Regions from separate parts of the Pararhizobium qamdonense genome, predicted to be linked through region 2. Evidence: predicted binding sites of a transcription regulator. Region 2 holds the regulator's gene; the other holds the start of a gene.
What was found. Region 2 encodes LexA, which represses DNA repair genes until DNA is damaged. Its sites were predicted from a motif close to TGTTCNNNNTGTGTTCNG; they were not measured.
Positions count from the first base shown of each region.

Region 1: a site for LexA is predicted at 14,672-14,689, ahead of PYR65_RS20600 (DNA recombination protein RmuC). Genes of this name have one in related genera too.

Region 1 is NZ_CP119566.1:4,216,937-4,232,530, reverse strand. It holds gene PYR65_RS20665 (transporter associated domain-containing protein) at 1-961, shown strand, start outside; gene lnt (apolipoprotein N-acyltransferase) at 1,281-2,870, shown strand; gene PYR65_RS20655 (helix-turn-helix domain-containing protein) at 3,027-3,446, shown strand; gene metK (methionine adenosyltransferase) at 3,697-4,977, shown strand; gene trmB (tRNA (guanosine(46)-N7)-methyltransferase TrmB) at 5,064-5,762, shown strand; gene PYR65_RS20640 (zinc-dependent alcohol dehydrogenase family protein) at 5,773-6,762, opposite strand; gene PYR65_RS20635 (ArsR/SmtB family transcription factor) at 6,823-7,125, opposite strand; gene PYR65_RS20630 (BQ00720 family protein) at 7,355-7,612, opposite strand; gene PYR65_RS20625 (Hsp20 family protein) at 7,753-8,184, opposite strand; gene PYR65_RS20620 (nucleoside hydrolase) at 8,340-9,284, shown strand; gene PYR65_RS20615 (hypothetical protein) at 9,336-9,665, opposite strand; gene PYR65_RS20610 (methyl-accepting chemotaxis protein) at 9,830-12,199, opposite strand; gene PYR65_RS20605 (ribokinase) at 12,488-13,387, opposite strand; gene PYR65_RS20600 (DNA recombination protein RmuC) at 13,439-14,638, opposite strand; gene def (peptide deformylase) at 14,783-15,307, shown strand; gene PYR65_RS20590 (FitA-like ribbon-helix-helix domain-containing protein) at 15,373-15,594, shown strand, end outside.
Region 2 is NZ_CP119566.1:2,668,841-2,684,434, reverse strand. It holds gene PYR65_RS12945 (hypothetical protein) at 1-289, shown strand, start outside; gene PYR65_RS12940 (hypothetical protein) at 377-1,186, shown strand; gene PYR65_RS12935 (hypothetical protein) at 1,403-1,645, shown strand; gene PYR65_RS12930 (hypothetical protein) at 1,664-1,921, opposite strand; gene PYR65_RS12925 (isochorismatase family protein) at 2,160-2,723, shown strand; gene PYR65_RS12920 (GlxA family transcriptional regulator) at 2,720-3,787, shown strand; gene PYR65_RS12915 (hypothetical protein) at 5,169-5,387, shown strand; gene PYR65_RS12910 (hypothetical protein) at 6,073-6,360, opposite strand; gene PYR65_RS12905 (hypothetical protein) at 6,383-6,949, opposite strand; tRNA gene PYR65_RS12900 (tRNA-Cys) at 7,202-7,275, opposite strand; gene lexA (transcriptional repressor LexA) at 7,527-8,240, opposite strand; gene PYR65_RS12890 (hypothetical protein) at 8,547-8,825, opposite strand; tRNA gene PYR65_RS12885 (tRNA-Asn) at 9,047-9,121, shown strand; gene panE (2-dehydropantoate 2-reductase) at 9,249-10,172, opposite strand; gene PYR65_RS12875 (winged helix-turn-helix transcriptional regulator) at 10,296-10,742, shown strand; gene PYR65_RS12870 (LysE family translocator) at 10,878-11,510, shown strand; gene PYR65_RS12865 (hypothetical protein) at 11,553-11,711, opposite strand; gene PYR65_RS12860 (cryptochrome/photolyase family protein) at 11,701-13,158, shown strand; gene PYR65_RS12855 (NAD(P)/FAD-dependent oxidoreductase) at 13,155-14,498, shown strand; gene PYR65_RS12850 (DUF1365 domain-containing protein) at 14,517-15,371, shown strand; gene PYR65_RS12845 (SAM-dependent methyltransferase) at 15,415-15,594, shown strand, end outside.

The DNA.
Region 1 (15,594 bases), 1.5 Mb from region 2:
AGGTGGCGCCGATGGCGATACGGCCTTTTCGCCGGCCGAACGCGCCATGCTCAACAATATCCTGCGTTTCCGCGAAGTCCGCGTCGAGGACGTCATGGTTCCGCGTGCCGATATCGAGGCCGTGGATCTCAGCATCACCATTGCCGAACTGATGGTGATTTTCGAGGAATCCGGCCGCTCGCGCATGCCGGTCTATAGCGAAAGCCTCGATGATCCCCGCGGCATGGTCCATATCCGCGACCTGCTGTCCTATGTGACCAAGCAGGCCCGCAACAAGCGGCGCAATGGCAGCCGTTCGACCGCAACTGCGACGGCGATCACGGCGGAAAAGCCGGAGAAGCCGGTGCGCCAGCCCAAGCCCGGTTTCGATCTCGGCCGTATCGATCTGTCCAAGACGGTTGAAGAGGCCGGCATCATCCGGCAGGTCCTGTTCGTGCCGCCATCCATGCATGCCTCTGACCTGATGCAGCGCATGCAGGCCGCCCGTATTCAGATGGCCCTGGTGATCGACGAATATGGCGGGACCGATGGCCTCGCCTCGCTGGAAGATATCGTTGAAATGGTCGTCGGCGATATCGAAGACGAGCATGACGATGAAGAAGTGATGTTCGCCAAAACCTCGGATGACGTATTTGTCGCCGATGCCCGCGTCGAACTGGAAGAGATTGCCGCTGCGATCGGGCCGGATTTCGATGTGCGCGAGCAGCTTGAGGATGTCGATACGCTGGGTGGCCTGGTCTTTGCTGCGCTCGGCCGTATTCCCGCCCGTGGCGAGGTGGTTCAGGCCATTCCCGGCTTTGAATTCCAGGTGCTGGATGCCGATCCGCGCCGCGTGAAGCGCGTGCGGATCGTGCGCAAGCGCCCGCCGGCCCGCCGCCGTCCAGTAAAGGGCGAAGAGGATCTGCCATTCGAGGCAACGCCAATCGCCCAGCCGGAGACCTCGCTGCGCGAAACGGGATAGAGCCTCGTGCGATCAATGAGGCGCATTCTGTTGCCTCAAATCGGCCGCCCACTGCGTCGGATGGCTTGTCCGATGGGGCGGCATCGCCCTGCGCCATCCTTCTGGTGGATCGGCCGATTTGAGGCAACAGAATGCGCCTCATTGATCGCACGAGGCTCTAACCCCACGCCAGAACCGCCGAAACGGCGTTTCCGGGCACGACAAGCCGCCACTTTTTTGGAACACTGCCCCCGGTTGATTCGGGGTGAACGGTTGCTGCGCGATTCGATCGGCCGCGCGGATAACCCGTGTGGCGGCTTGCGCCGATTGGGGGATGTGAATGGAGTGGCTTGCGGGCAGGATCATGCTGTTGTCGGGCGCCCGCCGGGCGCTTGTCGCTTTTGTTGCCGGTCTGATCGCCGTTTTCGCTTTGCCTCCGTTTGGCGTTTTTGCCGCGCCGTTTCTCTCTTTTCCCATTCTCGTCTGGCTGATCGACGGCGCCTCGGGCAATCCCGACCACGGGTTCGTCCGGCGCAGTTTTCCGGCATTCTGGATCGGCTGGTGTTTCGGCTTCGGCTATTTTCTGGGCGGCCTCTGGTGGCTGGGTAATGCGCTTCTCGTCGAAGCCGATGAATTTGCCTGGGCCGTGCCGCTGGCGGTGATCGGGGTGCCGGCGTTTCTGGCCTTCTTCTATGCGTTCGCTACGGCCATTGCCCGCATCCTTTGGACTGACGGTATGGGCCGGATCGCAGCGCTCGCCTTTGCGTTCGGCGTGTTTGAATGGCTGCGCAGCTTCGTTTTGACCGGTTTTCCCTGGAATGCCATCGGTTATGCCGCCATGCCGATTCCGCTGATGATGCAGTCGGCGTCCGTGATCGGCCTTGCCGGCGTCAATATGCTGGCTGTCTTCGTCTTCGCAGCGCCGGCACTCATCGGCACGCGCAAAGGGCTGAGCCTTGGGTTGGGCCTTGCCGTAGTTCTGGTCGCCGCCCATTTCGGCTACGGCTATTACCGGCTGGAACAGCCACTGCCGCCACCGGCCGATCCCGCCCTGACGATCCGGCTTGTTCAGCCCTTGATCGATCAATCGCAGAAAATCGACGACGCCGAGCGCATGGCGATCTTTGAAGAGCATCTGGCGCTGACGCAGGCGCCATCCGCCGATGGCGGCAAGCGTCCGGATATCGTCGTCTGGCCGGAAACCGCCGTGCCGTTCATCCTGACCGAAAATCCGGATGCGCTGCTGCGAATTTCCGATGTGCTGCAGGATGGCCAGCTTTTGATTACCGGCGCAGTACGGGCCGAAGCCAGCGGTGCCGGCCAGCCGCCGCGCTATTACAATTCGATTTACGTCATCGACGATCGCGGCCAGATCGTCGGCGCGGCCGATAAGGTCCATCTGGTCCCCTTTGGTGAATATCTGCCGCTGGAAAGCCTTCTGTCGGCGGCGGGCCTCGACACGGTCGCCATGCCCGGCGGTTTTTCGGCTGCGGCAACGCGGACGCTGTTGACGTTGCCAGGTGGCCGGACGTTTTATCCACTGATCTGCTATGAGGCTATTTTTCCTCAGGAAATCGGCCGCGAGGCATCTCAGGCCGATGCCTTGCTCAATCTCACCAACGACGCATGGTTCGGCAATACGCCCGGCCCCTATCAGCATTTTCAACAGGCGCGGGTTCGCTCCGTGGAAACGGGTCTGCCGCTCATCCGCGATGCCAATACCGGGATATCCGCCGTCATCAATGGCAGGGGAGAGATCGTCACCGGGTTCCCCTTCGGAACCAAGGGCTTCGTGGACACACTTTTGCCGGGAAAGTTTGATTTGCTAATGAGCCACGAGCAGCAGGAAAGGAACGCAATCCTGATTGGGTGCCTCCTGCTCGGTTTAGCACTTATTTCCCGTGCAAGTTTTATTCTGCGAGAGAATTGACCAAAAACCCCTAAAATTGCATAGTGGCACTCACCATCGATCTTCACCTATGTTCGGGGGGTTTCCGCCCCGGCTACACATCGTGACGTGTAGTCTGCTCTCGGCAAGTGTCCAGGTTATGGGAGCAACTGAAACTTCGCTTATTAGGAAACCGTTATGATAGAGAACAAGAAGAAGCCGAACCCTATCGACATTCATGTCGGTAGCCGGATCCGCCTTCGCCGTACCATGCTGGGCATGAGCCAGGAGAAACTCGGAGAGAGCCTCGGGATCACCTTCCAGCAGATTCAAAAATATGAAAAAGGCACGAACCGTGTCGGCGCCAGCCGCCTTCAGAACATTTCAAGCATCTTGAATGTTCCGGTCTCTTTCTTTTTCGAAGATGCACCGGGCGATTCGTCAACCGGTCCGTCTGGCATGGCCGAAGCCTCAAGCTCCAACTACGTGGTCGATTTCCTGTCGTCCTCGGAAGGGCTTCAGCTGAACCGCGCCTTCGTCAAGATCGGCGATCCCAAGGTACGCCGCAAGCTGGTGGACCTCGTCAAGGCACTGGCAGCGGAAGCAGAAGCCGAATAATAGGCTGCTGCAATCCATAGATGAAAAAAAGCGGCCGGACAGTGCCGCTTTTTTTGTGCCCGGATTCCAGGGGCCACCTTGACCTCACGCTCTTCAAATTGCTGAAATGCGGCTTTTAAGCATCAAAAGCCCGGAAAACTGTTCCTCCATTACCCATATAAAGATATATTTATGTCCTTGTGTGCTTGTCATTTCCTGGCAAAATCACTAACACGGTTGAAGCAGTTTTTTCTTTGAGGGGACTTCCCGCATGCGCGCTAACTACCTGTTTACGAGTGAATCCGTGGCAGAAGGTCATCCGGACAAAGTCTGTGACCGGATTTCCGATGAAATTGTTGACCTTGTGTATCGTGAAGCCGCCAAGACCGGGGTTGACCCCTGGGGAGTTCGCATCGCCTGCGAGACGTTGGCAACCACCAACCGCGTGGTGATCGCCGGCGAAGTGCGGGTGCCGGACACGCTTTTGAAGAAGGACAAGGACGGCAACGTCCTGAAAGATGCCGCCGGACATCCGGTTATCAACCCGGCCAAGTTCAAGGCTGCCGCCCGCAAGGCCATCCGCGAAATTGGTTACGAGCAGGCAGGCTTCCACTGGAAGACCGCCAAGATCGACGTGCTGTTGCATCCGCAGTCGGCCGATATCGCCCAGGGCGTCGATAATGCCGCCGACAAGCAGGGCGACGAAGGCGCTGGCGACCAGGGCATCATGTTCGGTTACGCCTGCAAGGAAACCGCAGAATTGATGCCGGCGCCGATCTATTATTCGCACCGCATTCTCGATCTGCTTGCCACGGCCCGCAAGAAGGGCGGCGGCGACGCCGGCCGCCTGGGTCCTGACGCCAAGAGCCAGGTCACGGTCCGTTATATCGACGGCAAGCCGGCGGAAGTAACCTCGATCGTCCTGTCGACCCAGCATCTCGATGAAAGCTGGGATTCGGCCAAGGTTCGCAGCGTCGTCGAGCCCTATATCCGCGAAGCGCTGCATGACATCGCCATTGCCGATGACTGCAACTGGTACATCAACCCGACCGGCAAGTTCGTGATCGGCGGGCCGGATGGTGATGCGGGCCTGACCGGCCGCAAGATCATTGTCGATACCTATGGTGGCGCAGCCCCGCATGGCGGCGGCGCATTCTCCGGCAAGGACACGACCAAGGTCGACCGTTCCGCAGCCTATGCGGCGCGATACCTTGCCAAGAACGTCGTTGCCGCCGGTCTGGCAGACCGCTGCACGATCCAGATCGCCTATGCGATCGGCGTCGCACAGCCTTTGTCGATCTATGTCGATCTGCATGGCACCGGTAAAGTGACGGAAGACCAGGTCGAAGCTGCGATCCGCAAGACGATGGATTTGTCCCCGTCGGGCATCCGCCGTCATCTGGACCTCAACAAGCCGATCTATGCCAAGACCTCGGCCTATGGTCATTTCGGCCGCAAGGCCGGCCGCGACGGCTCCTTCTCCTGGGAAAAGCTTGATCTCGTCAAGCCGCTCAAGGATGCGTTGAAGGACGAAGCCCTGAAGGCCGCCTGATCCGGCTCTTTACGGACCTGCCGATAAAACTGTAAAGCGGATGTTTCCTGACGGAGACGTCCGCTTTTATCGTGAAAGACATTGCCATGACTGACCAGCATCGCAGCCGTTCGACCGAAGCTTTCTTCGGCCGCCGCAAGGGCAAGCCTTTGCGCGCGCTGCAGGCGACGCATCTCGAAACCGTGCTTCCCTTGCTGAGGCTTGATCTGGCATCGCCGGCACCGGACGACGTGAAGACGCTGTTTCGCAATCCGGTGGGCCGCGTGCGGCTGGAAATCGGCTTTGGCGGCGGCGAGCACCTGATCCACCGCGCGGCCGAAGACGCAGAGACCGGTTTTATCGGCGTCGAGCCCTTCGTCAATTCGATGGCAAAGCTGGTGGGATATATCGAGGAGCGCGGTGTCGAAAACATCCGCCTGCATGATGACGACGCGACGCAGGTTCTGGACTGGCTGCCGGAAAACGCGATCGACCAGATCGATCTTCTCTATCCCGATCCCTGGCCGAAGCGGAAGCACTGGAAACGCCGCTTCGTCTCCCCGGTCAATCTCGACCGGTTCGCGCGCGTGCTGAAACCCGGCGGCATCTTCTGCTTCGCCTCCGATATCGATAGCTATGTCAACTGGACGCTGTCGCATTGCCACGACCACCCGGCATTCGACTGGACGGCCGAAAATGCCAGTGACTGGCTGACGCCCTATGCCGGCTGGCCGAGCACGCGCTATGAGGCCAAGGCACGCCGGGAAGGCCGCAAGTCCGCCTATCTGACATTCCGGCGGCTCTAACACTCAACGGTCAAATGTCCGCATTTGCGGGATGAGCCGAAGGCTCGACTGCGATCGCGATTTTTCCACGAAGGCCGTTGTTGGGGGCCTCCAGCCGGGCATGGGCGAGGGGAATGTCGGCAAGCGGGTAGACGGCGCCCACATGGGGCCGCAACTGCCCGCGCTCTACCAGTGCGCTCAGTTCGTCCAGCTTGCCCCGGTTTTGCCGTGTGAAAACGAAGTGGTAACTCGCGTTCTTGCCCCAGGCCTGAACGACGTTCTGTGGCTCTGTAATGTCCACGATCGTGACAACGCGGCCGAGTTGTGCGAGCGCATCCGGGCTGCGCGCCAATGTGTTGCCACCAATGGTGTCGAACACGACATCGACGCCACGGCCCCCCGTTTCCCGCATGATAACATCGACATAATCTTCGTTCCTGTAGTCGATGACAACGTCCGCGCCCATGCTGCGTACGAACGCGAAGTTATCCTCGCGTGCGGTCGTGAACACGTTCGCACCGATGGCTTTGGCGAGCTGGATCGCCACATGGCCGACCCCTCCCGCACCGCCATGGATCAGGATGCTTTCCCCAACTCTGAGAGCTGCACGGACGACCAGGGCCTCCCACGCGGTACCGCCAACCAGGCTCAGGCTTGCCGCCTCGAGATGGCTGAGCGAACTGGGTTTTGTTCCGATAATGTTTTCGTTCGCAACGTGGTATTCGGCATAGCTTCCCGGCCCGTCGAATATTTGCGGCGTGTACCAGACTTCGTCTCCTGGAGAAAACATCGTCACGCCGGGGCCGACTGCTTCCACCACTCCGGATACGTCATGACCGGTAATGGCCGGCAATGGCACCAGGTCGCGATAGTCACCGCGCCGGACCTGGTAATCCAAGGGATTGATCGACGTCGCATGGACGCGCACCAGGACCTGTCCCGCATGCGGAACAGGCGTCGGCACGTCGCGAAGTTTGAACGCTTCCGGGCCGCCAAAAGAGTGAAGCATCATCGCTTTCATTGCAAATCCTCGTTTCGTTAAAAAGAAATATCGCGAATTACCGATATTCTATGGTAAAAATTACAGGTCTTTGCCGATGATCCCGGCCAAAGCGCTGATGGTTGTTTCGTTGCGTTTATAGTAGGTCCACTGGCCGATGCGCCTGGCTTCCACCAGGCCTGCTCGTTGCAGCGTCGCAAGATAATCGGACACCGTCGATTGCGACAGTCCGACGCCCTCTTGAATGCTGCTGACGCAGACCCCGACCGTCAGAACGTCACCTTCATCCTGTGGAGGGAAGTTCTTCACGGGATCCTTCAAACCCTGCACGATTTCAAGTCGTGTGCGGTTTGACAGGGCTTTGAATATTTCGAGCAAATCCATGCGCTGATAATATCGAGATTTACCGATATGTCAATACGGTCAGGGGCGGTCATGTTTCGGCTTCGGGAATGGGACGCCGGAAGGCGACGAAGGGCCCATCAATCCGCAGGAGAGGCGGCGTCTATGACGTCTAAGGCGAAATCGTCGAAGCGCCGCGATGAGGAGACAGCGGCTCAGTTCAATCCTGAACGTCGATCAAAACTAAGCCGCAATGTCACTTGCCTGTGATTTAATGCAGGCTCACGGTGCGCAGGTCGTCTTCTGCGGCCTTGAAGAAGGTGCTGGAACGGTTGTCGGTCAGAAGGATCGGCGTGCCGTCGGCACCGAACAGTGCCCATAGGTCGAGGTCGGGATCCATATTGGGCGCTTCCGGAAAGACGCGGGACACTTCGTCCGAGCGCATCTTGCGAATATAGCCAACTTCGCCGGCGCCCAGATGCGCCAGGTCATTTTTCGACAGATGCGAGCTGACGTGTTTCAATCCCATGAGTCGTACTCCGTGGCTTTGCCGATTCCATCGCCGATAAGACAATTGAAACCCGCAACACATTGATTTTACTGTACGAAGTTCGGGGCCATTGGGAGCGGCCGGGTCCTTGGTGCAGCCGGCAGAGGCTGCCGGTTATCCTACTCTGCGACCAAAATATTAATTTTCTTTACCATACGGACAGGTTCTGGACGAATGAGATCGACAGAGAGCAGGCCGTTCTTCAACTGCGCCTTGGAAACCTGCATTCCCTCGGCAAGTACGAACATCCGCTGGAACTGGCGCGCCGCAATGCCCCTGTGCAGATAGTCGCGTTCCCCCGTTTCAGTCTGGCGCCCGCGAATGATCAGCTGGTTTTCCTCGGTCGTGACGTCGAGATCGTCTTCTGAAAAACCGGCAACGGCCAGCGTGATTCGCAGGCTGTCCGGCTCGCCGGATGTGTCGTCCCGGCGCACGCGCTCGATATTATAGGGAGGGTAGCCGTCATTGCCCTTGGCAATGCGCTCAAGGGTCTTTTCCATCGCGTCGAAACCGAGCAGCAGCGGGCTCGTAAAGGGCGTGATCCGGGTCATATCTAGTCCTTGCAGCTCAAGCGACTGTTTTGACGGACCTGCGAGGCAGCATCCGAGAGGCTTCAATATGGTAGCTGTGCGTAGCGAGTGCAAGGCGCTTGCACTGGACCAAGAGGCAAATCATAGTCCCGCTCGCTGATTTGGAGGAGACCCGCATGCCCGCGCCGAGAAAGATTATCATCGATACCGATCCGGGGCAGGACGATGCCGCCGCCATCATGCTGGCGCTCGGCAGCCCTGGCGAACTGGACGTGCTCGGGATCACCGCAGTTGCCGGCAATGTGCCGGTGGCGTTGACCTCCCGCAATATCCGGGTGATCTGCGAATTGTGCAACCGCCGCGACGTTAAGGTCTATGCCGGAGCCGACAGGCCGCTGGTACGCCAGTTGGTGACAGCCGAACATGTGCATGGCAAGACCGGCTTGGACGGCCCGGTGGTCGAGGAGCCGACCATGCCGATGCAAACACAGCACGCGGTCGATTTCATCATCGAGACCCTGCTTTCGGAAGAGGTTGGCACCGTCACGCTCTGTACCTTAGGTGCGCTCACCAATATCGCGCTGGCGCTCAACAAGGCGCCGCAGATTGCACCGCGCGTGCGCGAAATCGTCATGATGGGGGGCGGCTTCTTCGAGGGCGGCAACATTACGCCGGCAGCCGAATTCAATATCTACGTCGATCCGGACGCCGCCGACATCGTTTTCAAGTCGGGCATTCCGATCGTGATGATGCCGCTGGATGTCACGCACCGGGTTTTAACCCACAAGGCCCGCGTCGAAAAGATCAAGGCGATCGGCTCGCCGGCAGCGGTTGCGATGGCCGAGATGCTGGAATTCTTCGAGCGCTTCGATATCGAGAAATACGGTTCCGATGGCGGCCCGCTGCATGATCCGACCGTGATCGCCTATGTCCTGCGTCCCGACCTGTTCAAGGGCCGCGATTGCAACGTTGAGATCGAGACCAGGTCCGAACTCACCGTGGGCATGACCGTCGTCGATTGGTGGCAGGTGACTGGCCGCAAGCACAATGCCAAGGTCATGCGCGAGGTCGATGACCAGGGTTTCTTCGACCTTCTGACCGAGCGCATCGCCCGGCTGTAACCTCTTCAAACGAACCGGCCGCCACGTTTCAAAGTGGCGGCCGTTTCTCAGTTAGCGAATGTAAAGACGGAAAACTTCCGGAGAATAGTAGTAGCCGTCGCTATGGCGGCGGTAGCCGCGGCGATGTTCGCGGTAACCACGGTGCCCGTTCCAATAGCCCCGGCGTTCCTGGCGGCGCTCGGCGCGATCATGCCTGTTCTGGTGACGCTTCTTCCAGCGCGGCGCATCCGAATCGCGCTGGCGGTACTGCGCCAGTTCGACGCTGGACGACAGCTGAACGTCGTTTGCCCGGACCGGTGCTGCAGATGCCGGCATGAACGATGTCAGGCCGACCATGACGGCGATGGCAGCGGCGCCCAGTGTCTTGATTGTCGTGTTCATAGTTCCATCCTTTCGATGTGATGCCGGACCTTGCGCTTATCGCTATGAACGCAATGTGAACCGGTCGTTCATCTAAAATATTGGAAATACTAAAAAAAGCCGCAGAATGCCTGAACGAAAAACGGCGCCGCAAGGGCGCCGTTCCCGTAGGTTGTGTTATCAGTTCAGAACTCTTCCCAATTATCCTGGGAAAGCGCAGTGTTGCCGGAGACCTGCGGCACCGCCCTTGGCGCCGGCGCACTGTAGCGGGCCGGAGCGGATTTCGCAGGCGCACTGTAGGCAGGCGCGGATGACCGGACTGGTGCCCGCATCCGGTCGGCCGTGTTGCGCAGCATCTCGGTGGACGGCTGGCCGTGACGGGCGACATGGAAGCGGGAGACGAGCGTGCTCAGCGCGCGGGCTTCCTCGTTCAACGCCATGCTGGCGGCGGTTGTCTCTTCCACCATCGCAGCATTTTGCTGGGTCACCTGGTCCATCTGGTTGACCGCCGTGTTGATCTCTTTCAGGCCGACAGCCTGTTCCGAGGCCGAGCCGGAAATCTGGCGAATGAGCCCGTTGATCTGCACCACCTGGTCGGCGATCTTCTGCAGCGCGCCACCGGCACGGCCGACGAGATCGACACCATCGCGAACCTGGCCGGCCGAGGTGTTGATCAATTGCTTGATCTCCTTGGCGGCATTGGCCGAGCGCTGGGCAAGCTCGCGCACTTCCTGGGCAACCACGGCAAATCCCTTGCCGGCATCCCCGGCGCGGGCCGCTTCAACACCGGCATTGAGCGCCAGGAGGTTGGTCTGGAACGCGATCTCGTCGATAACGCCGATGATGCGGCTGACTTCGCCGGAGGACTGCTCGATGCCCTTCATCGCGGCGATCGCCTTCTGCACCACTTCGCCGGACTGTTCGGCGTCGCTGCTGGCGGTCTCGACGGATTTTGCCGCCACCTTGGCATTGTCGGCGCTGGCATTGACCTGCGAGGTCAGCTGATCGAGCGCCGCTGCCGTTTCTTCCAGGCTTGCGGCCTGCTGCTCGGTGCGGTGCGAAAGATCGTTGGCAGCGTTGCTGATTTCGCTGGTGCCGGTGCCGATGTTGACGACCGAGCTGTTGACCGTCTGGATCGTCTCTTCGAGGCTATCCATGGCGGAGTTGAAGTCGGTCTTCAGCTGGGCATATTCACCGGGGAAGTCGTCAGTGATGCGATAGGCAAGATCACCCGAGGAAAGCTGCGACAGGCCCTTGGCAAGCTTGGCAACAATCTCGCGCTGGGTGGCGCTAGACTGGGCGCGTTCGGCTTCGGACTGGCTGCGCTGCTGTTCGGACGACCGGCGCTCCTGCTGCGCCTCGGCTTCCAGACGCTTGGTATCGGCGAGCCTATGGCGGAAGCCTTCAAGCGCCTTGGCGACGGAACCGGTCTCATCGGTGCGGTCCTGGCCGGATACGGCATTGGTATAAACACCTTTGCTGAGGTTTTCCACATCGCTGACCAGACCTGCAAGCGGCTTCTGAACGAAGCTGCGGACCGCAAGGTAGAGGCCGAGAAGCACGGCGCCCAGCACGATCAGGCCACCGATGATCATCATATAGGTCTGATCGATGATGGGGGCGTTGATGGCGCTCTGCGGCACATCGACGAGCACGACCCAGGTCGTGTTCACGTCAGGCAGGCTGAAGGGGTAGACGACACGCTCGAAGGTTTCGTTGCCATCGTATGTCAGGTCATGGATCATGCCCGGCTTTGCAGTCGACAGCGCAGTCTTGACGATATCGGCGCCGATACCGTCATAATCCTTCATCAAGAGGTCCGGGATCGGTGCGACCAGCCATTTGCCGCTCTGCGAGAGAAGGGTCACGCGGCCGGTGCCGAAGGGGCGGACATCCTTCATCTTGTTGGCAAGCGAGGACAGCGAAACATCGACGCCGCTGACGCCGATCAGCTTGCCGTTGGAGATAACGGGATAGGCGATCGAGGACATCGAGTTGCTGTCGCCCGTCGTGGTCTCGGTGTAGGGCGGGGACATCGCGCCCTTCTGGCTCTTGGCAGCCAGCCCATACCAGTCGGCCGCATAGTCGGAATCGAAGGTCGAAAACGCGATGCCGGTCTTGCTCTTTGTCCAGTAGGGGTTCAGCGTTCCGTCCTTGCTGGCGCCGAAATCCTTCTGGCCGGCATAATCCTTGGACTTGCCATCGAAAGCATTGGGCTCTTCGGCAAACCAGCTGCCAAACGCGAATGTATTCTTTTCGACATTGGCTTTGAGCAGATCGACGACGGCCTTGCGGTCGAGATAGCCGCCTTCCTGGCCGCGTCCGATGATCCCGGCTGTAGAGCGGGCAGCGCCCGCCAGCTCGGCAATGTTGCTGGCAATGTCGGATGCAATGGATTTCGCTTCGGTCCGCGCCTGGTCGATGACCAGCGTCTCGACACGATCCTGCGTCTGGGAAATGAGCACGTAGTTGGAGGCGAGAAGGACGAGCGCGATAGTGCCGCCCGTGACCGCGATAAGCTTTGTGGCCAGCGATTTGGCCTGGAACTTGAACATGAATGTCCCCGCATTGTGAGAGGTCCGCGGATTTCAAGCCGCAGAATGACGCGATCTTTGGATGGGAGATGCCCCCTCATAGGGCGCCAGATGCCGACCGGCATCGTGAGGCCGCCCTTGATCCTTGGAAGGCGGCCTTTGCAGCTTTTTGATAGCGCGGAATTTATTAAAATTAGAACAACGTCAGAGACTGAAATCCCATAGTTTATAGGGGATTTTCTACTGCGTGGCGTGCGGGCGACGTTCGCTGTTCTGATTGCGCTGAGGCGCAGTTGCGCTCAGAACCGGTCAGATTTTTGCATCCACCTCGGCGGCCAGCGGAATGGCCGGCTGGGCGCCCGGATTGAGGCAGGCAAGAGAGCCTGCAACCGCCGCACGGCGCAGCGCCGCGTCGAAATCGAGCCCGGCATCGAGGCTTGCGGCAAGATAACCGCAGAAGGTATCGCCGGCGCCAACCGTATCGACCGGCTCGATCTTCAAACCCTTGGCGCGATGGATCGCGCCGTTGCGCACGGCTACAACGCCCTCGGCGCCCAACGTGACGATGACAGTCTGGCCTGTTTCCCGCGACAGCGCCTGCATGGCCTCCTCACGCTCGGCAGCCGACAGCCCTTCGCGCCCGGCCAGAAGCTCGAATTCCGTTTCATTGGCGACGACAATATCCGCCATCCGGCCAAGCCGTGCGGCATCCGCTGTCAACGGCGCAATGTTGATGATCGAGGTAATGCCCTTGCTCTTGGCCGCAACGAGCGCTTTTTCGACCGAAGCGGCCGGAATTTCGAGCTGCAGCATCAGCGTATCGCCAGCATCCATCGTCTCGACGGCGGATTGCGCATCGCCTGCGCCGACCGTGCCGTTGGCGCTCGCCACCACGACGATGACGTTTTCACCATCGCCACCGACGAGGATATGCGCGGTGCCGGTCGGTTCGCTCACTGTTTTCGTCAGCGACAGGTCGGTGCCCGCCTGCTTCAGCAGCGCAAGCGCTCCATCGGCAAAGCTGTCGGAGCCGACGGCTCCAGCCATGCGCACGGCCGCTCCGGCGCGGCGCGCCGCCAGTGCCTGATTGGCGCCCTTGCCGCCGGCAGCGGTGGAAAACCCGGTGCCGGTCACGGTTTCGCCGGGCTTGGGCAGGCGTGCGGTGGTGGCGATCAGGTCCATGTTGATGGAGCCGAAAACTGTGATCATGTAAGGTGTCTCCCGGGGCAGCCGATTTTTCCGGGACAGTGCCCGACCGGGTTAGTCCTCGTCAACCACCCGCAGCTTCAATTGCCCGATACGCGTATCGAAGGATTTCTGATCGGTCTTTCCGTCTTGAGCAGCGCCCGCCGTCTCGAGGTCCAGTGCCTCGATGCGCGTGCCGCGCTTCTTCAGCTTGTCCGAGGAGATCAGAATATCATCGACGTCCTTCTGGGTGGTGAGGAAATGGCCGTGCAGCTTGCGCACCCGGTCGTCGAGCCGGGTCAGGTCCTCCATCAGCCGGATCACTTCGCCCTGGATCAGATGCGCCTGCTCGCGCATCCGGGCGTCCCTCAGGATCGCCTGGATAACCTGGATGGACAGCATCAAAAGCGACGGCGAAACGATGACGATGCGCGACCGGTGCGCTTTCTGGACGATGCCCTCGAAATGCTCGTGGATTTCAGCAAAGATCGATTCGGAGGGAACGAAGAGAAAGGCGGTCTCCTGGGTTTCCCCGGCGATCAGGTATTTTCCAGAGATATCCCGGATATGCACCTCCATGTCGCGGCGAAACTGTTGCTGCGCCTGCCGGACCATGTCAGGATTTTCGGCGCTGCGAATGGCATTCCAGCCCTCCAGCGGAAATTTGGCGTCGATCACCAGGGCCGGCTGGCCGTTCGGCATGCGGATGGTGCAATCCGGCCGCGATCCGTTGGAAAGCGTCGCCTGAAAGGCATAGGCGCCCATCGGCAGGCCATCGGCAATGATCGTTTCCATGCGCGACTGGCCAAAGGCGCCGCGCGTCTGCTTGTTGGACAGAATGCTCTGCAGCCCGGCCATGTCCTTGGCCAAAGACTGGATATTGGTCTGCGCGGTATCGATCACCGCCAGCCGCTCCTGCAGCCGCCGCAGGTTTTCATGCGTCGCCTTCGTCTGCTCGGTAATCGAGGTGCCCAGCCGGTGCGTCATGCCGTCGATCCGCTGGCTGATCGACTGGTTGAGTTCGGACTGGCGCGCGCCAAACACATCGGCCATCGCAGCGATGCGGCCCTGCATCTCGGTCTGCGCAGCAAGCAGCGCCGTCATCCGCTGCTCGGCATCATCTGCCGATTGCCGGTCCCGCCGCCTGCGAAGAACCGCCGGAATGCCGGCAAACAGCACGATTGCGGCAGCGCCGAACAGGCACATGCCCGGCGTCACCGTGTAGGAGCCAAGGATGAAAAGCGGTTGATCGAGCGTCAGAATTGTCGGTTCCATCGCAAGAGAGTAAGGGGATTCGGGTTTGCTGACTAGATCAAAACAAGAACATTGGTAAACGCGCCAATACAAACTGCTGCATTGGCTGCAAAAATCTTGAAAACGAGAATTCCATCGGCGCAAAAGATCGGTTATGGGAGCCAGATGACCATCAAGCCGCTCATCATTCTTCCCGATCCCGTGCTGCGCCAGCTGTCCCAGCCGGTGGAAACGGTCAGTGCCGAGATCCGCCATCTGGCGGATGACATGCTGGATACGATGTATGACGCGCCGGGCATTGGCCTGGCCGCGATCCAGATCGGCATTCCGCGCCAGATGCTGGTGATCGATGTTGCCAAGGACGGCGAGGAAAAGCAGCCGCTGGTGTTCATCAATCCCAAAATCCTCACCACATCGGACGAGCGGTCCGTGTATGAGGAAGGCTGCCTGTCGATCCCGGATTATTATGCCGAGGTCGAACGTCCTGCGACGATTACGGTCGAATATATCGATCTCGACGGAAAGAAGCTGACAGCCAAGGCCGACGGCCTTTTGGCGACCTGCTTGCAGCACGAGATCGATCACTTGAACGGCGTGCTGTTCATCGACCACATTTCCAAGCTCAAGCGCGAAATGGTGATCCGCAAGTTCACCAAGGCCGCCAAGACCCGCGGCGCCAAGGCGATCTGACGCTTCCATTGAAAATATGGGCCGGAGAGACTATGATATCACTGATATCATAGTGGAGGTTGCGTATGGGTGATCTGCTGATCCGAAATATTTCCGATGCTTTGAAGCGCGATATCGCTGCTGCGGCTGACCGCACCGGGCGTAGTCTTTCCGATGAGGCGAAAGAGCTTTTACGCCGGGGCTTGATTGCCAAGAGCGATATCAAGCCTTTGGATGAGCAACCGGCCTATGATGTTCTGCGCGCCGCGTTTGGAGCGGATGAAGGCTTGGGTGACGATTTTTCTGCT
Region 2 (15,594 bases):
CGGCTGGATTGAAATCGTGCGGGTCCAAGTCTCGTTCGACCTCAAATCATGCCACTACAGCCCGACGACCCGCGAAGTAACGGCTGCTGAATTGGAAGGCCTCATCAAGAAAGCAATTCGGATGAGGTGCCCCGACAGCGGCGATGCCTATCTGCTGGCGATCACTGGCTTCAGCGATAAGTGCCGGGAAAATCCCGATGCCATGCAGAAGCATTTGAAAGGGTATCTGAACCACCCCATCAGGTATGTCATCATGAAAGAGATTGAACGAAGAAACGCCTCCAATTAGGGCTGAAGTTGTGTATCGCCGACTCTACCCGTTGAACGGCAGCCGCCTTGCTCTACAGTTCCCATGAAACCATCGGGAGTATTTCACATGGCGGATGCTAAAGAAGGCGAGCTTTTCAGGCTCAATTATTTGAGGTCGCCAGTCAAGATGGGAGACAGCCCACGGGCAAGGCGGCGTTTCTCGCAGCTTTTTGAAGACTCTATGGCAAATGGAGCTGACTTTGCGAACGGCGTTCGTCGTCAACTTGGCATCCATTATCCAATGACTGCCTATAGCTACGATCATGAACGGTTTTGGGTTCATAGCGAAGTGGGTGACTTCCTAAGCGGCATCACGCTTTGGTCTCGCGTTGTACGACATCATAAACCAGCCCTTGACGCAGCCAGACGAATTTTTGATGAAGAAGACCTGCACTACCGCATCGATGACAAGGGCGGGGTGCACTACTTTATTGATGAACCTTTTGCCTATACGGTCGAAAGCACGCTCGCTGGACTTGGTGATGCCCGCTTCACTGCCGCACGCCACGCTCTTGAGGGCGGACTAAAAAGCCTTGGTCCAACGTACCAAAGCGGCAAAGGGCTCATCCGTGGGGTCTTTGAGGCTGTAGAGACAACGTTTCTTGTAATCGTTGGATCACAAGCAGGTAATCGCCTTAATGGGCTCGCTGTTGAAAAACATTTGAAGCCGCTGCTGATGACTCGATACGCTTCAACGCCGCAAGCTGATGACAAGGTTGCTCGCATTTTGGACAGCTTCAACGCTTGGGTCAAAGAAGCTCATCCTTATCGACATGGCACGGCTGCTGGCGAAGAAGTGCACGAAGCTCCACTCGATATGGCTATCCTTTCCGCAAACACCGGCATGGGCTTTATACGGTTCTTGGCAGGGCTCTAAAATCCTGTTGTAGCCTATGACATTTCTGTAGCAGTGGGTATGACATTTCGCTTGACGACAACGTGAAATTACGTAATAAAAACAATGACTAAATTCACCCAGTGGCTCCCACCTCTTCCGCCATTTCAATTCCAATCTGGGCACCCCGATTCCCGCCGATTTCCCTCCGGAAACGGCGGTGAGCGTGCGGAGCAGCTCTCCCTTCGATCCCATGATGTGAACTTCGGCCTCCGCGACCTCGACCCGCTGGCCGAAGGCGCGCAGGTGCTCCTGCCGATAACCACCCCCGTCGAGCTTGATGCGCTGGCGCGCCACATCGGCGAACCGGCGCACGGTGGCCAGCGTCATCGCCCGGTTGCCGGTGCTTTCGAGCATGGCCTGCGCGCGCTCGGCATCGACCTGCGCCTGGTCGCGGAGCGACTTCAACCCGGCGATGCGGTGTTTGAGCGCGGGGTCTGAGATATCGGCCACGCCTGATTAGATCGCGTTGTAAAGGCGTTTGAGCCGAAGGTCGGTCTCGGCCGCCCCGCGGTTCAAGTCGCCGATATGCTCCTGCCTGAGTTCGGCCCGTTCATGCCGGCGGTCGAGGACCGAGGCCAGCACCGGCTCCTGACGGTCGGGCTGGAGTTGCCGATCCTCAATATGGCTGGCGACGATGGTATCGAGCTTCTCCATCGGGATCGAGCGGCCCGAATAACCGGCCTCGCCCTGGCGCTTCTGGTCGGAGATGGACACGTCATACTCGGCCTTGCGCGGTCAAGACACGAAGATAGAGGGCGGCGCGGGTAGCGATGCCCGGTGTTTCAGCGCTGTGGTGGAAGAGGCTTCCCGCGCGCAGGCGACAAGCATTTGCTGCACTCGATCCTGCCCATGCAATTGGCGTGATTTGTCTCATATTCGTCCGATCGAGGGATTTTTTTGCGAACTAGTTGAGCGTAAACTGTATCGAGATTGATTGTAGGAGATACATAAAATGTCCGCAGACACCGCTCTTCTCGTCATTGACGTACAGGAATCCTTTCGGCACAGACCCTATTTTCGCGACCAGGACGTGAAGGCCTATATCGAACGCCAGCAAGCGCTGATCGACGGCGCGAAAGCCGCTGGAATTCCGGTCGTCCAAATCCTTCACGTCGAAGAAACCGGCGTCTTCGCCGAAGCATCGGGGTTCGTCGTTCCGCTCGCGCCGCTTCGCATCGAGCCGGACGCGGTGTTTCGCAAGGGTCGCCACAGCGCACTTGTCGGCACTGGTCTCGACGTATGGCTGACGAAAAACGGCGTCCGCCGCATCATCGTCTCCGGCATCCGCACCGAACAATGCTGCGAGACGACGACGCGCCACGCTTCGGATCTCGGCTATGCGGTTGATTATGTTGGCGAGGCGACGCTGACCTTTCCGATGACGGATGCGACCGGCCTGGAATGGAGCGCGGCGGACATCCGCGCCCGGACCGAACTCGTGCTGGCCGGTCGCTTCGCGCGCATCGTTACCGTCGAAGAAGCATTGAAAGGCGCCTCGGAGAAGATCGCCGCATGACAGAACGCGAGCGGCAAAAGGTGATTTCGGTTTTTACGATCGTGCCTCCGCGCGCTCTGCTGCTCGACATCGCCGGTCCGATGGAGGTCTTGCGCAAGGCCAACCTCCAGCAGACCGACGTCAGCTTCACAGTCGATTATATCGGACCGTCTGCCGGCATTCATACGTCGGTCGGAATTGCTCTCGCGGGCATCGCACCCCTACCGCCAAGTATCCCAGACGATGCGCTGGTGGTCATCTCCGGTTCAGCGGACGAGCCGCTGGGTGGCATCTACGACGATCGCAGCGATGATGCGACGTTCGAGGAAGAGATCGTCGAATGGCTGCGGCGAACCATCCGTCCGGACACCCGGCTCGTGACGATCTGCTCGGGAGCGCTGCTCGCCGCCCGTGCCGGATTGCTCGACGGCTATGAATGCACCACCCATCACGCGACGATCGAAGCGCTTCGTAGGTCGGCGCCACGGGCGCGTGTGCTCGAGAACCGATTGTACGTGGAAGACCGTTACCGGCTGACCAGTGCGGGCATCACCGCCGGGATTGACCTGATGCTTGCCATCGTGGCGCGGGAGGTCGGCCATCCGACAGCGCTCGCGATCGCTCGATATCTCGTCGTGTACATGCGGCGCGGCCCGGCCGATCCACAGCTCTCGCCCTGGCTCGAAGGGCGGAACCATATCCATCCGTCCGTTCATCGGGCGCAGGACGCCATCGCGGCCGATCCCTCCCGGTCCTGGTCCGTGGAGATGCTCGCAACGGTCGCCGCGACGAGTCCGCGTAACCTCTCGCGGCTTTTCAACGAGCAGACGGGCATGAGCGTGATCGACTATGTGAACCGTATGCGCATCGCGCTCGCGAAGGAAATGGTCGTCGGATCGCGTCTCGATATGGAGAGCATCGCCGAACGGTCGGGATTTGCCTCGACCCGTCAGTTCCGCAGGGCCTGGGGCCGGCTGCATGACGCTCCGCCGGCGCGCATGCGCGCGGTTTCCGGTTCTGGAGGCGGCCAGCAAAGAAGTGGCCACCGCGCGGATGAATTGGGCATGGCGACGCCGGAACCCTAACTGTTTCCGCGCATCGAGTCGATGTCTCGCGAGAGTTCTCGCAGGAACCGCGATCGCCTCCTCGCAATCAATCAAGACGATTGCGGGATTAGAGCGCTATAGCGTAGACGTAGTGCTCATCATCGTCAGGCGCAGCCCGCCATGAACGCCGCTTATATATTTGATTTCATATCACAATCATTGCTGGATGACCGGCGCATCCACCCTTCCCCAAGCCGTCTTTCGCGACATAAAGCCTGCGAAAGGCAGCAACACCTCTATTCCGGATGTTCACAACAACCAGCGTGGCAAGAACCCGTCACCGGATCAGATGACGGGTTCTCGATGCCGTGCAAATGCAGATCGTTAAAAAAATCCCCAATACGTAGACCCAATAGGCAGAATTGAAAACGGCTTCGAAAATATGCTGTTCCGGTCTTCGCCAAGGTAACAGCCCAATTAAATTAGCTTTGCCTAATTTAATTGTCCATTCACCATTGTGCTAGGGATGAAAACTGCCGTGATGACGGAGCATGGCGGCCGGATCGTAAAACCGAAGTGGTCACTACGCTCCGCTTAAACCGCCCTCGTCCAAAGGCCGTATCCCGCGCGCCTTATGTCGGAATTGTCTCGTTTGGCGCCGGCGGCTACAAAAAAGCGTTGGCCTTGAACGCCATAGGGGCATGGCATTTTTGTTTATAGTGTCGTGCCATGCCCCGCCCAAGCCATGCTGACACTTAAGCTACCCTCTTCAACGTCCAAACTCTTGGTCCAACCTCTTAAGGAAACATAGCTGGCAATACCGTGCGGATTTTCTATGCCTATATTGCGATCTGCGCTGTTTTGAGTGGCCTTGCTCTCTGGACCCTCTTTTTGCTCGTCTCGCCGCCACAGCAGGCCGTGCGGCCGACCCCCGGATTTTCCAACGCGGATACAACCGGCAAGCCCTACAAGGGCGCACGAAGATCCTGCGCGATCGGCGGCATCTGTCCGTAAGGGTTTTGTACATTTTTCGCACACCGGCGCGTGTTTCGGCCTTATCAATGTGACAATAAAACCGCCTGATCCATCAGCGCTACGCGACGCGTCGAGCCGGCTTTGCTGCTCGATATTCGACCCTTCATCCGCTCAGACTGTTCAAGTGCGCGTGAAGTCGCCTGCTCAAACCAATTTTAACAATCTGTTCCAGACCGTTAGGCCCGCTTCGGACGCATCGGCGATAGTGCATGACCATCGGACTTAAATAGGCTTAGGCATATTTCACCACCTTCCGAAATATGCTATGTTGCCCTCCTACGCATTGAGTACCCACCCAGCAGTGAAACGCCCCCTGGCCAGCGTCTTTTGGCGTCTGTTCATCAGTTGAACTCAAGTGCTGCAAAGCGCGGTGAAGGAGAATGCCATGCATTACAGCGTGCAGTTTTTCACCTGGACCCCAAAACAGGGCGTCCATCAGGTCGGATCGACGATCGAAATCGATGCCATCAACCCCAAGCTCGCGGCCGTATCGCTGTTGGGACTAAGATTGGATGAGACCGGAACGGCCAAAAAACTCGCTGTGCGGGTCTGGACGGCACCGGATGATAGCAAAGCCGATTGCGCCTGTTTCTACTATCATTAACGGTGTACCGCTTGCATAAAAGCCAAAGGACAGAGTTATCAGCGATAGAGATTGCAAAGAATCCTGCTGAAAAATTGTCAGCTTAGGCGGCGATAAGGTGCCCGCACTGCTGACTGACTTTGGCTTCCCTTAAAAATGGTTTCAGCACATTCAGGGAAACGTCGAGTGGGCCGGCCGTCGATTGACTATCGAGCTGATGCGATTGCGACTCGTTCTGGCTTCATCGTAGGGATAAGCCCAAAAAACCCCGAAAAGCGAACAGACAAGCAGCCAACTGAAACCGCTCCGCCATTTTCTTGAAGCAATGACTGCAGTCACAAAGCCGCAAATGATCCAGATAATGATGCGTCCCATGAATACACCCTACCACACCCTATGAGAGCATATTGACACGATGTTCGCGTCGGCCAAGCCTATGAGGCAGGGTGTTTAAGCTGTTTGTGGAGAAGGGTAGCGAGATAATCCCGGCGCACATAAAGCAAATCGATTGCTAAGCAAGCTCACGAAATCCTCGTGCCGCTGACACCACGACGGTATTTTCAATCTGGGAAAATTTGGAGGCCTCGCCCGGAATTGAACCGGGGTGCAAGGATTTGCAGTCTTCAGTTTTGAGGTCTGGCTGTCTGATAATCCGATAGTAAGAGCGTCGTGGGAATTTCCCACTGCGTCCGGATTTGTGACGCAGTCAGCCCGCAGATTTGAAAAATGCATCTACCCAGATGCCGATCCCTGTGACGACAATGGTGAGCCCAACCGCAATCGCAGAGATCATCGTCCACCTTGCCGTCGAGACAGTGGCATCAGCAGCTTTCACAGTTGCACTTGCCGCCGCGATTTGCGCTTCAGCGGCTGTTTTCTCAAACTTGAAAACACGTCGCCGGATTTCGAGGTCGCGATCGTACGATCTTTGGGAGCCGGGTTGCTCCCCGCCGTGTTCAAACAACTGATCTTCAGAAACGGTAGACCAATCCATGTGATTTATCCCTCCTCGCGCGTCATTCCTCAGTTTTCATGGGTGTTCTGAACTTCCGAGAAGACCTATTCCGTCGTGCCGGCCAATCGGTGTTTTGATAGTCTGCAAAGCCCCTACCCCACGTAGAGAAATCATAATCTCCGTGCGGGACAGTCCCGAACCAGAATGCGTGCTCGGAAGCCTCCTGCGCCCAAGTCAGGATGGTGGCCACATCAATCTCAAGTGCGCTACGCTTGCCACGGCGATGCATTTGGACAACGAGCGAGCGATCTCCCACCATAATCGGGTTATGTAAGAGACGGTTGCGGACTTCGATGCTGTCCTGCACAAGCGGTATACGTTGCAAGAGCTTTTCCCGCCATTCGTCAGCCACCGACGTTTCGGGAAGTTGTAGCAGAAGACTTAGAATTTGAAGGTCTCTGCCGATGCTGCTCTCATATAAAATAGCAAGACCCATTTCCGATGTGAGCGGTAGAATCCGAATAATCGCATCCTGAATGGAATGCTCGAGGTGAGCACTGGCCTGGGCAAAACGACCTAGTGCAGAAGCCAAAGCGGGATTGGTGTCAGTGGCTGAAAAAACTTTCATTCGCTGCCTCCGCCTGGCACTCGCGCTTTCGCATCATTCCTCATGAGCTTACGCTGAAGATGCACTCCGCAATACGTGTTGTACCCTTTATCCCCTTGAATCCCGATGACCTTCGATTCGCATGTTGCATGGAGGCGCGGTCATCAGATTGAAACCCTTGAAAATTACGGGAAGTGCCTTGCAACATGGAGCGACAAGAAAATAAAGGGTGCCGTTGTCGGCACCCTGTATCATATTGAAATATGGAAAATTTGGAGGCCTCGCCCGGAATTGAACCGGGGTGCAAGGATTTGCAGTCCTCTGCGTCACCACTCCGCCACGAGGCCTCGTCAGCTCAAATCATCGAACTGTGGCGGCGGTTTAGAATGATCCCAAACAAATCGCAAGAGGATATTTCTGAAAAACGTCCGTGTTAATTTGCCAACGGACGTTCCCGAGCCAGTCTTCCACAGTCTGAAGCTGCGCACGTCCCTGCCCCATATCCTGGATCAGACCGTTGCGCACCTGCCATTTATGATCGGGCAATGCCAGCCGTTGGGATTGCCGCGTTTCCATCAAAAAACGATCGACGATGCAATCAATGATACCGGCGGATCAATCCGACCAGTTTCCCCTGAATCTTGACCCGGTCCGGCCCGAAGATGCGCGTCTCATACGCAGGATTGGCGGCTTCCAGCGCAATCGAAGCGCCCTTCCGGCGAAACCGCTTCAGCGTCGCTTCCTCGTCATCGACAAGCGCAACGATGATCTCGCCTGGGCTGGCGCTATTGGTATTGCGGATGATGACCGTGTCGCCATCCAGAATGCCGGCCTCGATCATCGAATCGCCGCGCACTTCAAGCGCATAGTGCTCGCCGGCACCGACCATTTCGAGAGGCACGGAAATATCATGAGTGTTATTCTGGATCGCGGAGATCGGCACGCCGGCCGCGATCCTGCCCATGACGGGAATGGAGACGGTGTCACTATTGGCTGCGGTCTTGACGGGTGCCGGAGGCGGCGCCGGCTGTGCGCCCAGGCTTCCCTGGATGACGCTGGGCGAAAAGCCGCGCTTGGGCTGCAGGCTGGTGGAATAGGCTTCCGGCAGCTTGATCACCTCAAGCGCTCTTGCCCGGTTGGGCAGGCGCCGGATGAAGCCGCGCTCTTCAAGTGCTGTAATCAACCGGTGGATGCCGGATTTCGACGCAAGGTCCAGTGCATCCTTCATTTCGTCAAAGGACGGCGGTACCCCCGATTCCTTCATTCTTTCGTGAATGAACAGAAGCAGTTCCTGTTGCTTGCGGGTCAGCATGAACGATCACTCCAGAATCGAGAAACAAATCAAGAACGAACACTATCTGTTCCATATGTGTTCCGCAAGTGCTTAAAATTCATTGAACGATTTCAAGGATGGAAGGCGATTTCGCAGGCCGGCTGTGGTGTGTCATGAGGCCGACTCGGTAAAATTGCGATCACGCGCATGCGTTTCGCGGATTGAGCGATTTTTTTGCGCGTGAGGTGCGCAACTGCAAATAGGAGTTGCCTGTCAAAAACGGTGCACTGACCGACGGAGGTCTCTCGCATCAAGCCGGTGCGCTTTGATCGTCAGCGCCTCGTCCTAGTTGGACGGCTGCCATTTGCGCGCCCACCAGACCGAAAGCTTACGCCGCCGGCGCCGCACGAAGGCGAGATCGTGGGACAGCACCAGCAAACCTAGAGGCACCATCCAGAACCCAAGGATAGGAAGGAATCCCAAAATGCCGCCAAAGATCAGAGCGACGCCGATGGTGATGCGCAACAAACGCGATTGCGGCAGCCGCATCCGCCATGAGCCGATAATCAGTTCATGGGTCCGGGCATCGATGCCGAATTTTTTCGTTTTTTGCGAGCCTGCCATTCATTTCACCTGTCTCAGAGTCAATTGCGCGCCCATCATAGCGCAATCCATTAGCGTCAAGGGGTTGGCTTGCGCACCATCTGGAAAGCGGTGCTCCCTTCAGATGGGAAGTTCTCCACAGTCTGACAAGATTGTGCGTTTTTTTTGAAAAACCGCTTGGCAAATCGGAAAAGCATTTGTATTAGCAGCCTCACTTCTGCAGCACACACCGCCGCAGATGATCCCTGGTAGCTCAGCGGTAGAGCATTCGACTGTTAATCGACAGGTCGCCGGTTCGAATCCGGCCCGGGGAGCCAAATTCATAAAGCCTTCGCAGCGATGCGAAGGCTTTTCGATTCAAGGCCAATCAGAAAGAGGTTTTGCCGCGTGGCGTGTCGGTTCAGGTTGGTCGGCGTACGGACGCCTCCCTGTCAGCAGCTATCGTCATTCCGCAGCCAAGCCCGACTGGTAGATCGACAGGTTGGCGAAGGCAGCGCTCAGAAGCGGCGTCGCAATCTGCGCCTCGCGGGCGCGCCGCACGAGATCGCCGACGATCTGCTCGGCTTCGATCCGCTTTGCCTGCTTCAGGTCGCGGTACATGGACGATGTCTGCGTCGATCCCTGCCGCGTGAGCTGGTCCCTGGCCGCAGCCACAAACGCATCGCTTGGCGCGGTCCCAACTGCGCGAACGGTCGCGACGGCCTCGTCGAGCAGGCTTGCGGCAAACTCAGCACCTCCGGGTGCTGCGGCGATATCACCGACAGCCCCGCGCATCAGGCAATTGATCGCCCCAAGCGAAGCCAGAAGAATCCACTTCTCCCACATTTCCCGTTCGATCGAGGACGACAGGCGCGCGTCGAAGCCCGCCCCTTTCATGAACGCGTCAATGGCCGCCATCCGGTCCGTTAGCGCCCCATCGCGCTCGCCATAAAACAGGTCATGGAACGGCGCCAGGTGAGCGATACGTCCCTCCTGGTCCAGCACCGTCGCAATCTTGCAGACGCATCCCGCCAGACGTTCCGCGCCAAACCGCGCGGAAAGCACATCCATGTGCTTCATGCCGTTCAAAACCGGCAAAATCAACGTGTTCGGTCCCACCGCCGGCGCAAAGTCCTCCACTGTCGCCGCCAGCGAGAACGCCTTGACCGCGAGCAGAACGATATCAAACGGTGCCGAAATCTCCCCTGCCGTGAGCAGCTGAGGCTTGATCGAGAGGTCCCCGGCCGGGCTGACGATCTGAAGGCCGGTCCTTCGCAACTGTTCGGCACGAGCAGGCCGGACGAGGAAGGTCACATCCTTGCCGGCCGCAGCCAACCTGCCCCCGAAATATCCGCCGGTCGAACCGGCTCCCACCACGAGCATGCGCATTGGCTCTGTCCTTATCGCCAGGGGTTGTGTTTACGGTTTCATGATACAACCTCTGTATCTTTATCCACAGGGTTTAAAAATACAACCGTGAACGCACGGTGATTTTCGAAAGGCGGATGCGAGATGCGGAGAAAGAGTTTTGGACATGCGCGTTGCCCCGTCGCCCGGTCTCTGGATACGGTCGGCGATTGGTGGACGCTGCTGCTCGTTCGCGATGCATTACGGGGCGCTTGCCGCTTCAGCGATTTTCAACAGAGCCTCGGCCTGGCGAAGAACGTCCTGAGCACACGGCTTCGAAAGCTGGTCGACGACGGCATCATGCGGCTGGAGCCATCGCGTTTGCGGCCCGACCGCAATGAATACCACCTGACAGACAAGGGCCGCCGGCTGCTGGTCGTGATCCTGGCGCTGCGTCAATGGGGACAAGAGCAGCTCTTTCAGGATGGCGAGGAGATGTCCGAGATGATCGACACGGTCACCGGTGCTCCGCCACAGCCCCTTCGTGTCCTCGCTGAGGACGGCCGCGCGCTCGTTCCCGAAGATATGTCCCTGCGAGTTGCCATAAGGTGAGCGCCAAACTCTCCGGGGAGACAGTTTACAAAGACCTTGCTAAGCGGCGAGGCCTGGGCTCGGCAGCGCTGCTTGCCAGACGCGACTTTTTGAAAATCCTGTTGTATAGGGTGCAAACCTAACCAGGAGCAGACAATGCCGCCGATCGAGTTGCTGATTGCCTTCATCGCGACCACCGCAGTCTTTGCCTATATTCCGGGGCCGGCGATGCTCTACGCTGCGGCACAAACCATTGCGCGCGGCCGCTGGTCGGGACTGATGGCGGCGCTCGGTATCCATATTGGCGGCTATGCCCATGTTCTTGCCGCAGCAGCGGGTCTTTCCATCCTGTTTCACGCCGTGCCGGCGCTGTATCTCATCGTGAAACTGGCCGGTGCTGCCTATCTTGTCTGGCTCGGTATCTCGCTGTTTTGCGCCAAGGTGGAGGGCGACGACGCCCTGCCCGGCATCGAGCCGAAATCGGGCCGCCGGGCATTTTTCGAGAGCGTCACGGTCGAGGTTCTCAATCCGAAAACCGCGATTTTCTTCGTGGCCTTCCTGCCGCAATTCGTCGATCCCTCCGCTGTCTTTCCGGTCTGGTTGCAGCTCGCAATCCTCGGAGCGATCGTCAACCTGATCTTTTCATCCGCCGATCTCGTCTGCGTCTTCCTTGCGGGGGCGGTGATGACACGGCTGCGGCGCTCGAGCGGCGCCCAGCGTCTGCTGCAGCGCGCCGGCGGTACCATGCTTATTGGCCTAGGCACGCATCTGGCACTCCAGAAGAGCTGATGCGGCAGAAGTTTGTTTTGAGGCGAGTGCGAGCAGCCTTTATCACGCTTCATTGGTGATCGCGTGCTGCGGCAGCGATGCCGGCATTTCCCGCAAAACAATGAAATAAATAGCTTTCTTCGCGAAACCTTTGATCCGCCGCATCCGTATCTGCGTAAGTAAAGACGTTGGATACGAAGCGCGGATAGTGATGAAAAACAACGGTAATTCCTCAGGCACTCCGATTATCGTCTGGTTTCGCAAGGACCTGCGGCTCGGCGATAACCATGCCTTGCATGCCGCTGCGCAGACCGGTCGCGATATCATTCCCGTTTATATCCGCGAACCGGCAGACAGTGAAAATGGGCCACTGGGTGCCGCGCAGGGCTGGTGGCTGCATCATTCTCTGAAAAGCCTTGAGGCGGATCTGGATAGCATCGGCAGCCGGCTCGTTCTGCGCAGCGGCAAACCTGATACGGCGCTCGCTGACCTGATTAATGAGACTGGTGCTTCGGACATCTATTGGAACCGCCGCTACGATCCGAAGGGGATCGCGGTCGATACGCCCCTGAAAGACCAGCTGTCTGATCAGGGCGTTACGGTGAAAAGCTTCGCCGGACAGCTTCTGCACGAGCCGCTGCGATTGAAGACGGGATCGGGAACGCCATACAAAGTCTACACCCCGTTCTGGCGGGCGCTCGAGGCAGCGGGAGAGCCGGACCATCCTCTCGACCGGCCGGAAAAGCTGGCAGCACCGGATCGGTGGCCCGCAAGCAATGATCTCGCCAGCTGGAAACTTCTGCCGCAAAAGCCGGATTGGGCAAAGAGTTTTTCCGAAGTCTGGACCCCTGGGGAAGCGGCAGCGCTGGAACGGCTGGAGGCCTTCGTCGATGATGGGATGTCCGGCTACAAGACCCGGCGCGACCTGCCGTCGGTCGATGGTACGTCCGGCCTCTCGCCCTATCTCGCCATGGGGGAAATTTCCCCTGCCCGCATCTGGCATGCGACGCGCAACCTGCACAATGTTCCCGCTGACGACGTGATCACCTTTCGCAAGGAACTCGCCTGGCGCGATTTTTCCTATCATCTGCTCTTTCATAACCCCGATCTGCCGCGCGAAAATCTCAACCGGAAATATGATGCCTTCGCCTGGTCGGGAACGTCGGATGCCTTTGATCGATGGACAAAGGGCGAGACCGGTTATCCCGTCGTCGATGCCGGGATGCGGCAGCTCTGGCGGCACGGCACGATGCACAATCGCGTCCGGATGATTGCGGCGTCCTTCCTGATCAAGGATCTTTTGATCGACTGGCGGCGCGGCGAAGCCTGGTTTCGCGACACGCTGGTGGATGCGGACCCGGCCTCCAATGCGGCAAGCTGGCAGTGGGTCGCGGGAAGCGGTGCCGATGCCTCGCCGTTTTTCCGGGTCTTCAATCCGATCCTGCAGGGCGAAAAGTTCGATCCCGACGGCATCTACGTCAAAACCTTCGTGCCGGAACTGCAGGACCTGCCTGCAAAATTCGTACACCGTCCGTTCGAGGCGCCCGAAGCGGTTTTGAAGACCGCCGGTGTGACGCTTGGACAAACCTATCCCCAGCCTCTCGTGGACCACGCAAAGGCGCGCGATCGCGCTCTTGCTGCCTATAACAAGATCAAGGACGCAGCATGAACGCCCCCTTTTCCCATGGTCCCCACCATTCTCCCGGCCGCCGTCTGTCGATCGCCGTGATCGGCTCCGGCGTTTCCGGCAGCTCCGCCGCATGGGCGCTCAATCCCGTCCATGATGTCACGCTTTACGAGAAGGACGAGCGGGCGGGCGGGCACACGGCCACGGTTGATATCGACTATGACGGTACGCCGCTGTCGGTCGATACCGGCTTCATCGTCTATAACGAGGCCAATTATCCCAATCTCACGGCCTTGTTTGCCGAGCTGGACGTGACGACGCACAAGAGCGACATGAGCTTTTCCGTCTCGCTGGATCATGGCCGGCTGGAATGGAGCGGCGACAATCTGGCAACCGTGTTTGCCCAGAAGCGCAATCTTGTCCGCCCGTCCTTTCTAATGATGCTGCGCGAAATCCTGCGCTTCAACCGCATTTGCCTGGAAGACCGCAGTGCCGGCCTGCTTCAGGCGATGTCGATCGGCGATTATCTCAACTGGCGCGGTTTTTCACCCGGTTTCACCAACAATTATCTTGCGCCGATGGCGGCGGCGATCTGGTCGTCGCCGACAGCGAAGATGCTGGAATTTCCGGCCGAAAATTTCATCCAGTTCTTCGACAACCATCGCCTGATCTATTCCAAGCCGCATCCTTGGCGCACGGTAACCGGCGGCAGCCGCAACTATCTGCACAAGCTTCTGCAGCCGCTGGGTGACCGCGTCCATCTCGGCTGCGGCGTGCGCTCGCTGCGGCGGGAAGACGGCCGGGTCATCATCACCGACACGCAGGGTGCAACGAAAGTCTTCGACAAGGTGATCATCGCCGCCCACAGCAACCAGGCGCTGGCGATGCTATCGGATCCGACACCAGCAGAGCGCGCGCTTCTGTCGGCAGTGCCCTATCATGCCAATCGCGTCATTCTCCACCGGGACACGGCATTGATGCCGAAACGCCCGAAGGTCTGGGCATCGTGGAACTATCTGCGCTCGACCAAACCCTGCGGATCGCAGGGTGTTGCCGTCAGCTACTGGATGAACCGCCTTCAGGGGATCGCGCCGCAGCACCCGCTGTTCGTCACCCTCAATCCGGAGCGTGAGCCGGCTGCGGACAAGGTCTTTGCCGAATTCTCCTATGATCATCCGCAGTTCGACGCCCGCTCGATGGCTGCCCAGCGCGATCTGAAATCCATTCAAGGCGACAACAACACCTTCTTTGCCGGTGCCTGGACAGGGTACGGTTTCCATGAGGACGGCCTGTCATCCGGCCTTGCCGCAGCCGAAGCCCTTGGCGGCATCATTCCATGGCGTGAGCAGGTTTCCTCAATCTTCAAGGAGGCGGCGGAGTAAATGCGTCCCGGCTCGCACATGGCAAAGAACGGAGCGCCACCCGCGCAAGCGGCGGTGCTCTTTTCCGGCCAGGTCATGCACCAGCGGATGAAGCCTGTCGGTCACAGGTTCAGCTATGACGTGTTTTCGCTGATGGTCGATCTCGACCGGCTGGACGAAGCGGACCGCTTGAGCGCAGTCTTTTCGGTCAACCGCCGCAATCTTCTCTCGTTCCATGAAAAGGACCATACCCGCAAGGATGGCCTTTCGCTGCGCAGCTATATCGACGATCTCCTGGCGCAGAATGGCCTGGCGGTGCGGCCGGCGCGTGTGCTTCTGGTGTGCTACCCGCGCATCCTCGGCCTCGTCTTCAATCCTCTCTCTGTCTACTATGCCTATGCGGACGATGGCACGCTGAGTGCCATGGTCTATGAGGTCCGCAACACGTTCGGCGAGCGCCATACCTATGTCTGCCCGATCGGACCCGGCGACGTTTCGGATGCCGGCATCCGCCAGCAATGCGACAAGCTGTTTCATGTCTCGCCGTTCATTCCGATGGCCATGCGCTATCAGTTTCGCATGCTCCCGCCCGGAGAGGAGATCCGCTGGCGTATTCTGGAAACCGACACCGAAGGGCCCTTGCTGGCGGCCACCTTTTCGGGTGTGCAGGTGCCGTTGAAAACAGGCAAGATTTTGCGTCTTGTTGCACGCATCCCGCATCTTACACTCAAGATCGTTGCAGGGATTCACTGGGAGGCGTTGAAGCTCTGGATCAAAGGCGTCCGCTATATCCCGCGGCCGCAAGCGCCCGAACCGACGAGCGCCTGGAAGCAGGGCCGAAGGACAAGCCATGGTTTTTCTCATGAATCCCAGGTTGGCGGTCCGGCGGAATGAGGTTATTTTGTGTCAAGAGCAATGATTGCGGAGGATCTGTCGAATGAGCCCAGCAGGCACCGGTTATTGTGACCCGAAGGACGGCGAGCGTCTTTCAGCTGAGAATTTATCACGCATTGTCAAAGGATTACCCGCAAAAGCTCAGATGGTGCTGCGCGGACTTGTGCATATGCAGGCGGGATGTCTGAAGCTGACATTGCCGGATAGCCGCACGGTGGTGATC